Linked DNA regions of Persicimonas caeni. The protein of the gene in region 2 interacts with the protein of the main gene of each other region in a pairwise test. Links are inferred from orthologs where the notes say so. Each region holds a gene or a part of one and is shown on either strand. Other genes may lie near its edges.

The links.
Region 1: the proteins of def (region 2) and FIV42_RS14770 interact in binary tests that used the Escherichia coli proteins (3 or more experiments, as listed by UniProt). The link is inferred for Persicimonas caeni from one-to-one orthologs.

Annotation. Positions count from the first base shown.
Region 1 is NZ_CP041186.1:3,967,606-3,972,739, forward strand. Bases 840-3,653 are described here. They hold FIV42_RS14770 (aspartate-semialdehyde dehydrogenase), read left to right. Parts: upstream 840-1,633; coding sequence 1,634-2,674; downstream 2,675-3,653. Other genes in these bases: FIV42_RS14765 (arginine N-succinyltransferase), read left to right, coding at 840-1,384; FIV42_RS14775 (MXAN_2562 family outer membrane beta-barrel protein), read left to right, coding at 2,710-3,653. Outside these bases: FIV42_RS14760 (hypothetical protein), read right to left, coding at 1-184; more of FIV42_RS14765, read left to right, coding at 356-839; more of FIV42_RS14775, read left to right, coding at 3,654-4,629; tRNA pseudouridine(38-40) synthase TruA, read left to right, coding at 4,722-5,134.
Region 2 is NZ_CP041186.1:6,531,197-6,536,938, forward strand. Bases 1,539-4,281 are described here. They hold def (peptide deformylase), read left to right. Parts: upstream 1,539-2,502; coding sequence 2,503-3,060; downstream 3,061-4,281. Other genes in these bases: FIV42_RS24220 (J domain-containing protein), read left to right, coding at 1,539-2,176; fmt (methionyl-tRNA formyltransferase), read left to right, coding at 3,149-4,135; rsmB (16S rRNA (cytosine(967)-C(5))-methyltransferase RsmB), read left to right, coding at 4,128-4,281. In the rest of the region: FIV42_RS24210 (HEAT repeat domain-containing protein), read left to right, coding at 1-425; FIV42_RS24215 (DNA polymerase beta superfamily protein), read left to right, coding at 427-1,218; more of FIV42_RS24220, read left to right, coding at 1,274-1,538; more of rsmB, read left to right, coding at 4,282-5,495; rpe (ribulose-phosphate 3-epimerase), read left to right, coding at 5,622-5,742. UniProt on the Escherichia coli protein: Removes the formyl group from the N-terminal Met of newly synthesized proteins. Requires at least a dipeptide for an efficient rate of reaction. N-terminal L-methionine is a prerequisite for activity but the enzyme has broad specificity at other positions.

The DNA.
Region 1 (5,134 bases), 2.6 Mb from region 2 along the record:
CCACGCCCATGAATTGCTTGCCTTGTTTGGATTGAGCCGCGGCTTCGTAGGCCTGGCGCAGGCCCTGCTGGCTGCTCACCGCGCTGCGGCGCAGGCTGTCGGCCGACGCGCCGGCGGCGTGTCCGGCGAGTTTGCCGGCCTGGCGGCTCAATTGGGCGATGGCGTCACTCAGAAAGCTGCTCATATTTTGCTCGTCCGTTGGCGATGAGTGGTATTCGCGACCACTTCTAAGATAATCAACCGGGGTGGCCGTGACAAACGGTCTCTTTAATCTACAATCGGCCCTCGAGGCCCAAATGCAGTCAGGCAGTTCCGAAACCCCGAAACCCCGAAACTCCCAGACCCCGCAGTACCCATGTTCCTCTTACGCGAAGTCATCCCGACCGATCTCGAACAACTCCGAGATCTGGCTCGTAGACTAAACACGCTGAACCTGCCCAATGATTCCGCCCGGCTGCAGAAGCTGGTCGACGTCAGCCGCGGCAGCTTCGGCGGGGTCTACCGCGAGGCGAAGTTTCGCGACTATCTGTTCGTGCTCGAAGATCTGGCCGAAGACCGGCTCATCGGCTCGTGCCTGATCATCGCCCAGCACGGCACCTACGAGCGCCCGGCGGTCTACTTCAACGTGCGCGAGGAGCAGAAATACTCGACGACCCTGGACAAGCATTTCGTCCACCAGGTGCTCCAGCTCACCTTTAACTACGATGGGCCCACCGAGATCGGCGGGCTGATCTTGCACCCCGACTACCGCGGCCACCAGCTCAAGCTGGGTAAATTGCTCAGCTTCGTGCGCTTTTTGTTCATCGGGCTGCACCGCGACCTGTTCCGCGACCGCATCGTCGCCGAGCTGCTGCCGCCGCTCAACCCCGACGGCACCAGCGACTTGTGGGATTGCCTGGGCCAGAACTTCACGCACCTCGACTACCGCACCGCCGACCTTCTGAGCCGCGACAACGTCGAGTTTATCCGCAGCCTCTTTCCGTCGACGCCCATCTACACCTCGCTTTTGCCCGAGCACGTGCGCGACCTGATCGGCGTGGTCGGCAAGCGCACCCGCCCGGCCAAGCGCATGCTCGAGGGGATCGGGTTTCGGTGGGACCACTCCATCGATCCCTTCGACGGCGGGCCGACCTACGCGGTGGAGGCGAATCGCTGCGAGCCGGTCACCCGCACCAAGCGCGTCGCTTTTGCCGGCGAGTTCGGCGAGGATGAGCGCGCCGACGGCCGGGCGCTGGTGTCGGTGGAAGACGAGTCGCGCGAGGCGCGCTTTATGGCGTCTTTGTGCGAGTACCGCGAGGTCGACGGCGGCGTCGAGCTGCGCGGCGAAGCGCTCGAAAAGCTCGCCCCGGAGGGCGAGGTGGGTATGATGCGGCTATCATGGTGATTGAAACGACCCTCTAATTGTCGTTCCGCGAGGGCGTAGTTCGCCCTCGCCCCTAATAGCGGGCGTCTCTTGCCAGCAAGGCGCTCATTGAAACGAAGCGAAAGAGGCGGCCTTGCACAGGTCGTTTCTTGCCAGCAAGGCCTCCCCCATGGAATATCCCCACCCCCGAGCGACCTTGATTGAACCGGGTGAAAAAAGTTACGTGGTGGGTCCCTGTGCACGCGATCCACTCTCTTAGGAGCTTCAGAGATGGCAGGAACCGAGATCAACGAGACGGGATTCAACGTGGCCGTGGTCGGCGCTACCGGCGCCGTGGGCCGCGAGATGCTCGATATTCTGGAAGAGCGCGACTTTCCGGTGCGCACGCTGCGCGCCATGGCCTCGAAACGCTCGGCGGGCAAGACCGTCGAGTTTCGCGGCAAAGAAGTCGTCATCGAGGATCTCGAGGAGGCGTCTTTCGAGGGCGTCGACTTCGGGTTGTTTTCGGCCGGCGGCAGCGTGAGCAAAAAGCACGCCCCGCGCGCCGTCGACGCCGGTGTGGTCGTCATCGACAACACCAGCGCCTTTCGTATGGACCCGGACGTCCCGCTGGTCGTCCCCGAGGTCAACCCCGAGGCGATCGTCGACGGGCCGGGCATCATCGCCAACCCGAACTGCTCGACCATCCAGATGGTCGTGGCTTTGAAGCCCCTGCACGACGCCGCGGGCCTCGAGCGCATCATCGTGAGCACGTACCAATCGGCCTCCGGCGCCGGCCAAAAGGGCATCGACGAGCTGATGGCCTCGGTCAAAGCGCGCGTCGAGGGCACCGACGAGCCCGAGGCGCAGAAATTCGCCCACCCGCTCGCCTTCGAGGCCCTGCCGCATATCGACGTGTTCTTCGACTCGGGCTTTACCCGCGAAGAGCTCAAGATGGTCAACGAGACGCGTAAAATCATGACGCTGCCCGAGCTCGAGGTGGCGGCCACGTGTGTGCGCGTGCCCTCGGTGCGCAGCCACTCCGAGTCGGTCACCGTCGACCTCGACGGCGAGCTGAGCGTCGAGAAGGCCCGCGAGCTGTGGGAAGCCGCGCCGGGCGTCAAGGTCTACGACGACCCCGCCAACAACGTCTACCCCTTGGCCCGCCTGGCCGAGAAGACCGACGACACCTGGGTCGGCCGCATCCGCCAGGACCTCGACCGCCCCCAAACGCTGCACTTCTGGGTCGTGAGCGACAACCTGCGCAAAGGCGCCGCGCTCAACGCCGTACAAATCGCCGAAGAACTCGTCCGACGCCGCTCGGAGACTTGATCTAGTTAAGGATGACGATGCACCGCTTTCCTTTGATGAAATGTTTGTTTGCGTTGCCCGCTGCTCTCCTTCCGCTCGCCGCCTTGCCCGCCACCGGCACGGCGGTCGAACTGGAGGACTCCACGATCGTGACGAACGTCGAGATCGGGCCGACAGGGCAGGACAACTTCTTCGACGTCCAGGACAACGGGCAGCTGGTCATCGTCGGGCAGGACGAGTGCATCAGCCTCTTCGAGCGCAAGATAGAAATCGCGTTCAAGTTTCAATTGTCGTCGCAGCCCGAAAGCGTCGTCGACTTCACGCGTGTTTTCGCGGTGCCCACCGACCAGACCCCCGACGACTTCGAGTGTGACGAGGACAGCTCCGACGACTGCACCACCGCAGCAGTTGACAACACCGACTTTACTGATCTCGATCCCAATACCGAATTCAACTTCGGCGCCAAGATCGAGTTCAGCGATCTGGTCTCCACGGCGGTCGAGGGCCAGGAGATCACCGAGCAGGCCACCAACAACGAAATCGAGCTGCTGCTCAACAAGGAAGACTGCACCGAGCTCGAGGTCGACCAACAGTATTTCTACCGCATCGTCTTCAACCCGACGACCACGGGGGATGTACAGACGCGCGTCGATCTTTTCGACGCGGTCGTCGAGCTCGACACCAAGCCGCCGACGCCGCCGACCGACATCAGCAGTGTGGTGGTCACCGAGGCCGAGGCGTCGCTGAACTGGAGGCTCGAGGGGGATCAGGACGTGCCGCTCGACGTCGACCGGCAGATCGACGAGCGTGCGGTCAACCCGTTCGTGCTGTTTTATTCGGAGCGCGATCTGTCGGAGTTGACCGTCCGCCAGGCGCTCGACGCCGACGATGTGTTCACCAGCCCGCTCATTCGCGACAACCTGAACAACGATGGGCCCGATTTTTCGGGCAACGCCGACCTCGACGAGCTCGACTTGAGCGGCGAAGACTCGCGTATCTTCATCGCCATCGCTTCGCGCGACGACGCGGGCAATTACAGCGAGCTTGTCATCCCCGGCGCCGAGTTCGACCCCGAAGGCGACGGCTTCGCGCCGGTGCCTGTGATCGACTTTTGGGAGAATTACAAAGAAGCCGGCGGCGCCGAAGCCGGCGGCTGCAGCACCACCGGCGGCCCGCTGAGCGGCTCGGCGGCCGTGCTCGGCCTGCTCGGACTCGGCCTGTTCGGCTGGCGTCGACGGAGGCGTCTTCGGCAAGCTGCGCCCGTAATCGCCGCCATCGGCGCGTTCGGGTTGGTAGCAACCGCGTCGCCCGACGCCCACGCTCAGTCGCCCACCTGGGGGCTCGCCGAGCTGCGCATCGGCGGCTACTACCCGTCGATCGACGACGAAGCGGGCCTGCAGGGCGAGCCGTTTCGTGAAATCTTCGGCGGCGGCAGCCGCGTGCTCGTCGAGTACGAGCAGGGGGTTCATATCTACGACGGCTTCGGCGCGTTCGGCGCCAGCGGCTCGTTCGGCTACACCCACTTCGGTGGCAAAGCGCTCGTCGACGAGAATAGCGGACTGACGCAAGACGACATCAACGCCGAGACCGGCATGATGGTCATCCCCCTGCGCGCCGGCCTTTACTACCAGCTCGATCAGCTCCAGGAGTACTGGGATATCCCGCTCGCGCCGATCCTCAAAGGCGGCGTCGACTACTTCTTGTGGCAAATCGAGGACTCCGCCGGCGACACCGCCGACGTCGACGGCCAAGATGGCGACGGCGGCACCTGGGGCTGGCACGTCGCCGCCGGCCTGCAATTGGGCCTCGACTGGATCGACCCGAGCTCCTCGGGCGCGATGGATTACAACTGGGGTATCAATCACACCTACGCCTTCGCCGAGTACCAGATCATGGAGGTCGACGACTTCGGCGCGAGCGACAGTTTTATCCTGTCCGACGACCGTTGGGTCTTCGGGCTTGCTTTCGAATATTAAACGACAGATTCACCACGGGGAGCACAGGGGGCACGGAGGTTTCTTTTTTGCCTCTGTGTCCCCCGTGTTCTCTGTGGTGAAATAAGCAGTTCATGAAAACGCATTACCGCATTCTCGTCGCCTACGACGGCACCGCCTACCACGGCTGGCAGATCCAGTCGGTCGATCGCTCCGTCGAGGGGGATCTGACCAAGGCCGCCGCGCGCATCCTCAACTGCTCGCCCGATGACTTGAAAGTGCAGGGCGCGAGCCGCACCGATTCGGGGGTGCACGCGCTGGGGCAGGTGGCCCATATCGCCTACGACCTCGACGCGCCGCGCTCGACCTGGGACTTCGTGCGTGGGCTGAACGCGCTGACCGACGACGATATCTGCGTCGTCTACTGCGAGCCCGCCCCCGAGGGCTTCCACGCTCGGCACTCGGCGCGCGGCAAGATCTATCGCTATAAGGTCTGGAATCACCGCTTCGCGCATCCCCTCTATGGGGACCAGCAGTGGAGGGTCAA
Region 2 (5,742 bases):
TCCTGACCGACCTGCTCGACTACAAAGAGATGGTCGCGCTGGTCCGAGAGCTTCTGGGCACCTGCGGCAACGAGTACAAGCGCAACCCCGAGAAGAAGCAGGAGTTGGTGCTGCGCGCCGCCGATCTCAAGTCCGAAGAGCTCTCCGAAGAGCTTCTGCGCTTTCTCGACGACCCCAACGAGACGATTCGGTTTTTGACCGTCGAAGCGCTGCTCAAGCACGGCTTCGACGAGATCATCCAGGAGCCGCTGCGAGAGCGTCTGCAGGAGGAAGAATCGATTCGTATCGTCCAGAAGCTGGCCGAGGCGTTCGCCGATCACAGCGACTGGAAGATCCCCGAGGACCAGCACGAAGACGTCGAGCACATGCTGCCCGACGAGTATTCGGTGCACAAACAGGGCTACGTCTACAAGCGGCGTACCTGAGATGGGGCTCTCTTACGAGACAGCGGCGGCCGAAAGGCCGCTTCCCAAACCGCCCGAACGCGGCGGTGATTGGGCAACGTGGGCGGCCGAACAACGGCCGCCTGCGCAGTTCTTGAGCACCTATTCGGGGCCGCGGCTCTTCGGATTCGACAGCCACGTGCGCTTGGGTGGCGTGATCGTCCAGCCGGCCGAGGTGGTCTTGGGCATTCGCGCCTGGGACGACGCCTTCGAGGGCGTCATCGAGCTCGATGGCATCGCTTCGCCGGTGCCCTACGCGCTCTTCGAGGTCGAAAAGATCGTGCGCATGATGCTCCACCAGAGCGGGCTCGCCTTCGAAATTCTGGCCAGCCCCGCCGTGTTGCACGACGACGCCTTTCCGGCGCGACGCATCGTCGACGCGGCGATCACGCGCAATATCCTGCACCATTATCGCGACGTCGCCTCCGGTTGGATGGCGCGTCTCGTCGAGACGCGAGGGCAGGGCGCCGAGCCCGCCGACGCGCTCGACGTGGTCCGAAACGCGCTGACGGGCCGAGCGCTCGTCGACGGGCGCGCCGCATTCGACGTGTGGGAGTTGGTCGGCGACTACGGTGAGGGTGGGCTCGAGGAGTTGTTGCGCGAACTCCAGACGGGCGTCGAGCCGGCAGCGGTCGACGCGCTGAGGGAGCATGTCGACGGCCTGTTGGCCCAGATCGACCCCGACGTCGCGAAGCTCCCCGAGAGCCCGCGAGACTACGACTGGCTAAATGATTTCGTCGTCTCCTCGCGTAGTGTATGCTCGAAGCGCGCGTGAGCGAGCCGTTCCTCGATCTCTCGAACCCTCGATTTCTCGATCACCCGCAGTACCCATGATTCGAATCCTACTCATCGGTCGACAGGCCGCCGCCTGGAGTGAGCGGCTCGAGCGTCGCGCGGGCGACGACTTCGAGTTCGACACAGCCAGGCTGCCGGCCGCCGGGCTGCGCCAGTTCGAGGCGACCCCGCCCGACGCGCTCGTCGTCATCGACTCGGCGTCGACGAAGCGCGCCGCCACGCTCATCGCGGCGGTGCGTGAGCGACCGTTGGGCCAGTTGATTCCGGTCATCGCCATCGCGCCGCCTCCAGGCGAGGCCGAGCACGCCGAGGTGGACGCTTGGTTGTCGCCCAACGCGCCCGTCGAGCGCCTGGTCGATGCCCTCGAAGAGTGCCTCGGCGTCGAGTTCGGCCAAGCCGACTCCCCGCGCGACTCGTCTGACTCGAATGGCGGCCCTTGGCGCGAGAAGACACCGGCCCGCGACGCCCCGAAGTCCTTTTGGGGCGACAAAACGCCGGCCAAGCAGGCGCCCGAGCCCCTCAAGTCGACCAACGAGATGCCGCAGTACTTCATCGAAGAGATCGACGACGAGCCCTTCGACCAGCCCCGGCGCCTCGACCGAAGCTCGATCTTCTCGTCGCCCTCCCGTCGCGGTCAGGAACGCCCGTCCGAGCAGGCCCGTGTCGACCAAGAGGCCGTCGAGCGCAAGCTCAAGGCGGTGCGCCACGAGGACTACTACGCCATTCTGGAGATCCGCCGCGGCGCCGAGGGCACGGTGGTGCGCGAGGCGTTCCACCGCCTGTACCGCCGGTTCGACCCGCGCGAGATGGACTTCGAGGTCGCCCACCGGATGGAAGACGAGATCGGCGAGATCCGCGACGCCCTCGAGGACGCCTGGGCGGTGCTGGGCGACCCGACGCTTCGCCAGGCCTACCTCGAGCACACCACGCGCCGGTAAGGGGGATTCACCACGGGGGGGCACAGAGGGCACGGCGACTGCTTCTTTCTAAGTGTAAAGACGGAAGCTGTGTGCGACTGAGGTCGAGCGCATCGCCGGGAGGCCAAGGAGAAAGAACGCAGTGGTAGCAGCGCTACATCAAGTTCTTTCGACGCAGGCATCGTGGCGATGAGCCGGCCTCGTGGCCCCCGTGTTCTCCGTGGTGAACCCTCCTGCACCACAGAGGTCGTCTCGGAAGTTTGGAGTAGGGTCGACTGTTGAAAGCCTGAAGTAAAACGGATAAACCGTGGGTCTGTAACGACCTGAAATGCCTAAAGAGGAAACCAATGGCTATCCGAGAGATCGTTCTCTACCCGGAAGCGCGAGACGTGCTCACCACCAAGTGTACCCCCGTCGAAGAGGTCGACGAGGAGACGAAGCAGTTCGTCGACGACCTCATCGAGACGATGTACCACGCCAACGGCGTTGGCCTCGCCGCCCCGCAGGTCGGCGTGACCAAGCGCGTGACCGTCATCGACGTGAGCGACCGCGAGAGCGACGAGCGCGAGGTCTTCGTGCTCATCAACCCCGAGATCGTCGAGCGCGAGGGCAAGCTGACCTGGGAAGAGGGCTGCCTGAGCTTTCCGGGACTGTACGGCGACGTCGACCGCGCTGCCAAGGTCAAGGTGCGTGCGCTCGATCGCGAGGGCGAGGAGTACGAAATCGAAGGTGAGGGCCTGCTGGCCGTCGCCCTGCAGCACGAGATCGACCACCTCGACGGCGTGCTGTTCATCGAGCGCATGAGCCGCCTCAAGCGGCGCATGGCTCTCAAAGAGTACAAAAAGATTCGCGCTCGCCTCGCCGAAGAGGCCGAGAAAGAGGGCGAGGACGAGGCGGCGCAATAAGCGTCGGCGAATCCGAGACTTGCACGAGCGACGAAGCGGGCGTTACAAAGCGCCCGCTTTGTGCGTTCTTGACCCACGGATAGGACAAATGACTGCCGATTCTCAGAAACAAGCCCTTCGCGTCGTCTACATGGGCACGCCCGACTTCGCCGTGCCCGCCCTCGAGGCGCTCATCGACAGCCACCACGAGGTCGTGGGCGTGTTCACTCAGCCCGACCGCAAGAGCGGACGCGGCAAGAAGGTGCGCCGCCCGCCGGTCAAAGTCGTCGCCGAGGAGGCCGGCGTTCCGGTCTACCAGCCCAAGCGCGTCAAGAAGAACGACGAGGCCTATCAAACGCTGGTCGACTGGAACCCCGACGTGGTCGTCGTGGCCGCCTACGGCCAGATCTTGCCCGAGCGCATCCTCGAGGTGCCCCGGCTCGGCTGCATCAACATCCACGCCTCGCTGTTGCCCAAATACCGCGGCGCGGCGCCCATCAACTGGGCGATCGTCCACGGCGAAGAGAAGACCGGCGTGACCATCATGCAGATGGACGTTGGGCTCGACACCGGCCCGATGCTCGAGAAGCACGAGGTCGATATTCCCGCCGACATGACCGCCCAGGAGCTGCACGACCGCCTGGCCGAGCTCGGCCGCGAGGTCATCGTGGGCGCCCTCGACAAGCTCGCCCAGGGCGAGCTCGAGCCGACCCCGCAGAATGACGACGAGTCGAGCTACGCGTGCATGCTGTCGAAGGAAGACGGCCATATCGACTGGACGAAGTCGAGCGCGGCGGTCGCCAACCACATCCGCGGGTTCAACCCGTGGCCGGGCGCGTTCGCCTTCCACGAGCACGACGGCGAGCAGACCCGCATCAAATTCCACCTCGCCCGCCCGGTCGAGGACCTGCTCGGCGAAAAGGCTGGCGAGCCGGGCGAGGTGCTCGACGTCGACGTCTCGAACGAGCGCCTGGTCGTCGCCTGCGGCGAAGGCGCCATCGAGTGCCTGGAGGTGCAGGCCCCCTGCCGCAAGGCGATGGGCGTGCGCGACTTTTTGTGTGGCTACGAAATCAGCGAAGGCGATTGCTTTGTCTGAACTCAATCCCCGACAACTCGCCCAGGAAGTGCTCGAGACGATCGAGCGTGAGGACGCCTACAGCCACATCGCGCTCGACGCCGCCCTGGAGCGAAGCGGCCTCGACGCGCGTGACCGCGGGCTGGCCACCGAGCTGGTCTACGGCACGCTCACCTGGCAGCGCTCCCTCGACAAGGTGTTGGGCGACTTCGTGCGCCGGGGCATCGACGGGCTCGACCTGCCCGTGCTCGTGGCGCTTCGGGTGGCGGTCTACCAGCTGCTCTTCTTGAACCGCATCCCCGCGCACGCCGCGGTCGACGAGGCGGTCGAGATCACCAAGGCCGGGCCGAGCAGGGCGGCCGCCGGCCTGGTCAACGGCGTGCTGCGGAGCATCGTGCGCAAAAGGGGCCAGGCGAAGCAGGCGAATCAGTCGAAACAAGTGCGTTGGTGGAGCGACAAGGGCCGCGAGCGCAAGCCCGCGCGCTACCTGGGCGAGCGCTACTCGCTGCCCAATTGGATGACCAACCGCATGCTGCAGTACTGGGGCCTGGAGCGCGCCGAAAAGCTCGCCGAGGCCTTCGACACCCGCCCGCCGCTATACCTTCGCCTGCTCGCCGACGACGTCGAGCTGCCCGAGGGCGTCGAGCCCGTCGAGGGCGTGCCCGGCGCGCTGCGGGCGGCCTCGATGAGCGACGCGGTACGCGCCGGCATCGCCGACGGCAAGTGGGGCGTCCAAGACCTGGGCAGCCAGCTCATCGGGCTGTACGCAGGCGCCGAGCCCGACCTTGCGGTCCTCGACGGCTGCGCGGGCCTTGGCGGAAAGACCCTGCACCTGGCGCGACTCGTCGGCCCCACCGGCGGGGTCGTGGCCGTCGACCCGGCCGACACCAAGATCGACATGTTGTGCACGGCCGCCGACAGCGCCGGCATGCGCGAGCGGCTCACCACGCAGGTCGCAAGCCTCCAAGACTTCGCCCAGGAGACCGACGAGACCTTCGACCTGGTGCTCATCGACGCCCCGTGCAGCGGCCTGGGCGTCATCCGACGCCACCCCGAGACCCGCTGGAGGCGAAGCGAGTCGGACATCTTCGCGCTCACCAAGCTGCAAGCAGAGCTGCTCGACGTCGCCGCCACCTTGGTACGTCCGGGCGGCACGCTCACCTACAGCGTGTGCACCTTCACCACCGAAGAAGGCCCCAAGCAGGTCGAGCGTTTCCTCGAGCGCCACGGCGACTTCGAGCGCACCGGCGCCCCCGAAAGCGGCCCCGGCGCCGAGGTCGACTGGAAAAAATACGTTGATGGAGACGCCCAATTGACGCTAGATCCGCTCGAGCACGACACGGACGCGTTCTTTGCGGCGCGTCTTCGTCGGAAGAGCTAAGAGCTGCTAGAGATGTAATCACCACGGAGCACACGGGGGCACGGGGGAAAAGCAATAATAAAAAGCGTGTCTCCGTGTCCCCGTGTGCTCCGTGGTGAAACCCAAGTTCAACCCAGCGAGTCCCTCATGAAGCCACTCATCGCCCCGTCGATTCTCTCGTCCAACTTCACCCGCCTCGCCGAAGAGTGCCAGGCGGTGCTCGACGCCGGCGCCGACTGGCTGCACGTCGACGTGATGGACGGCCACT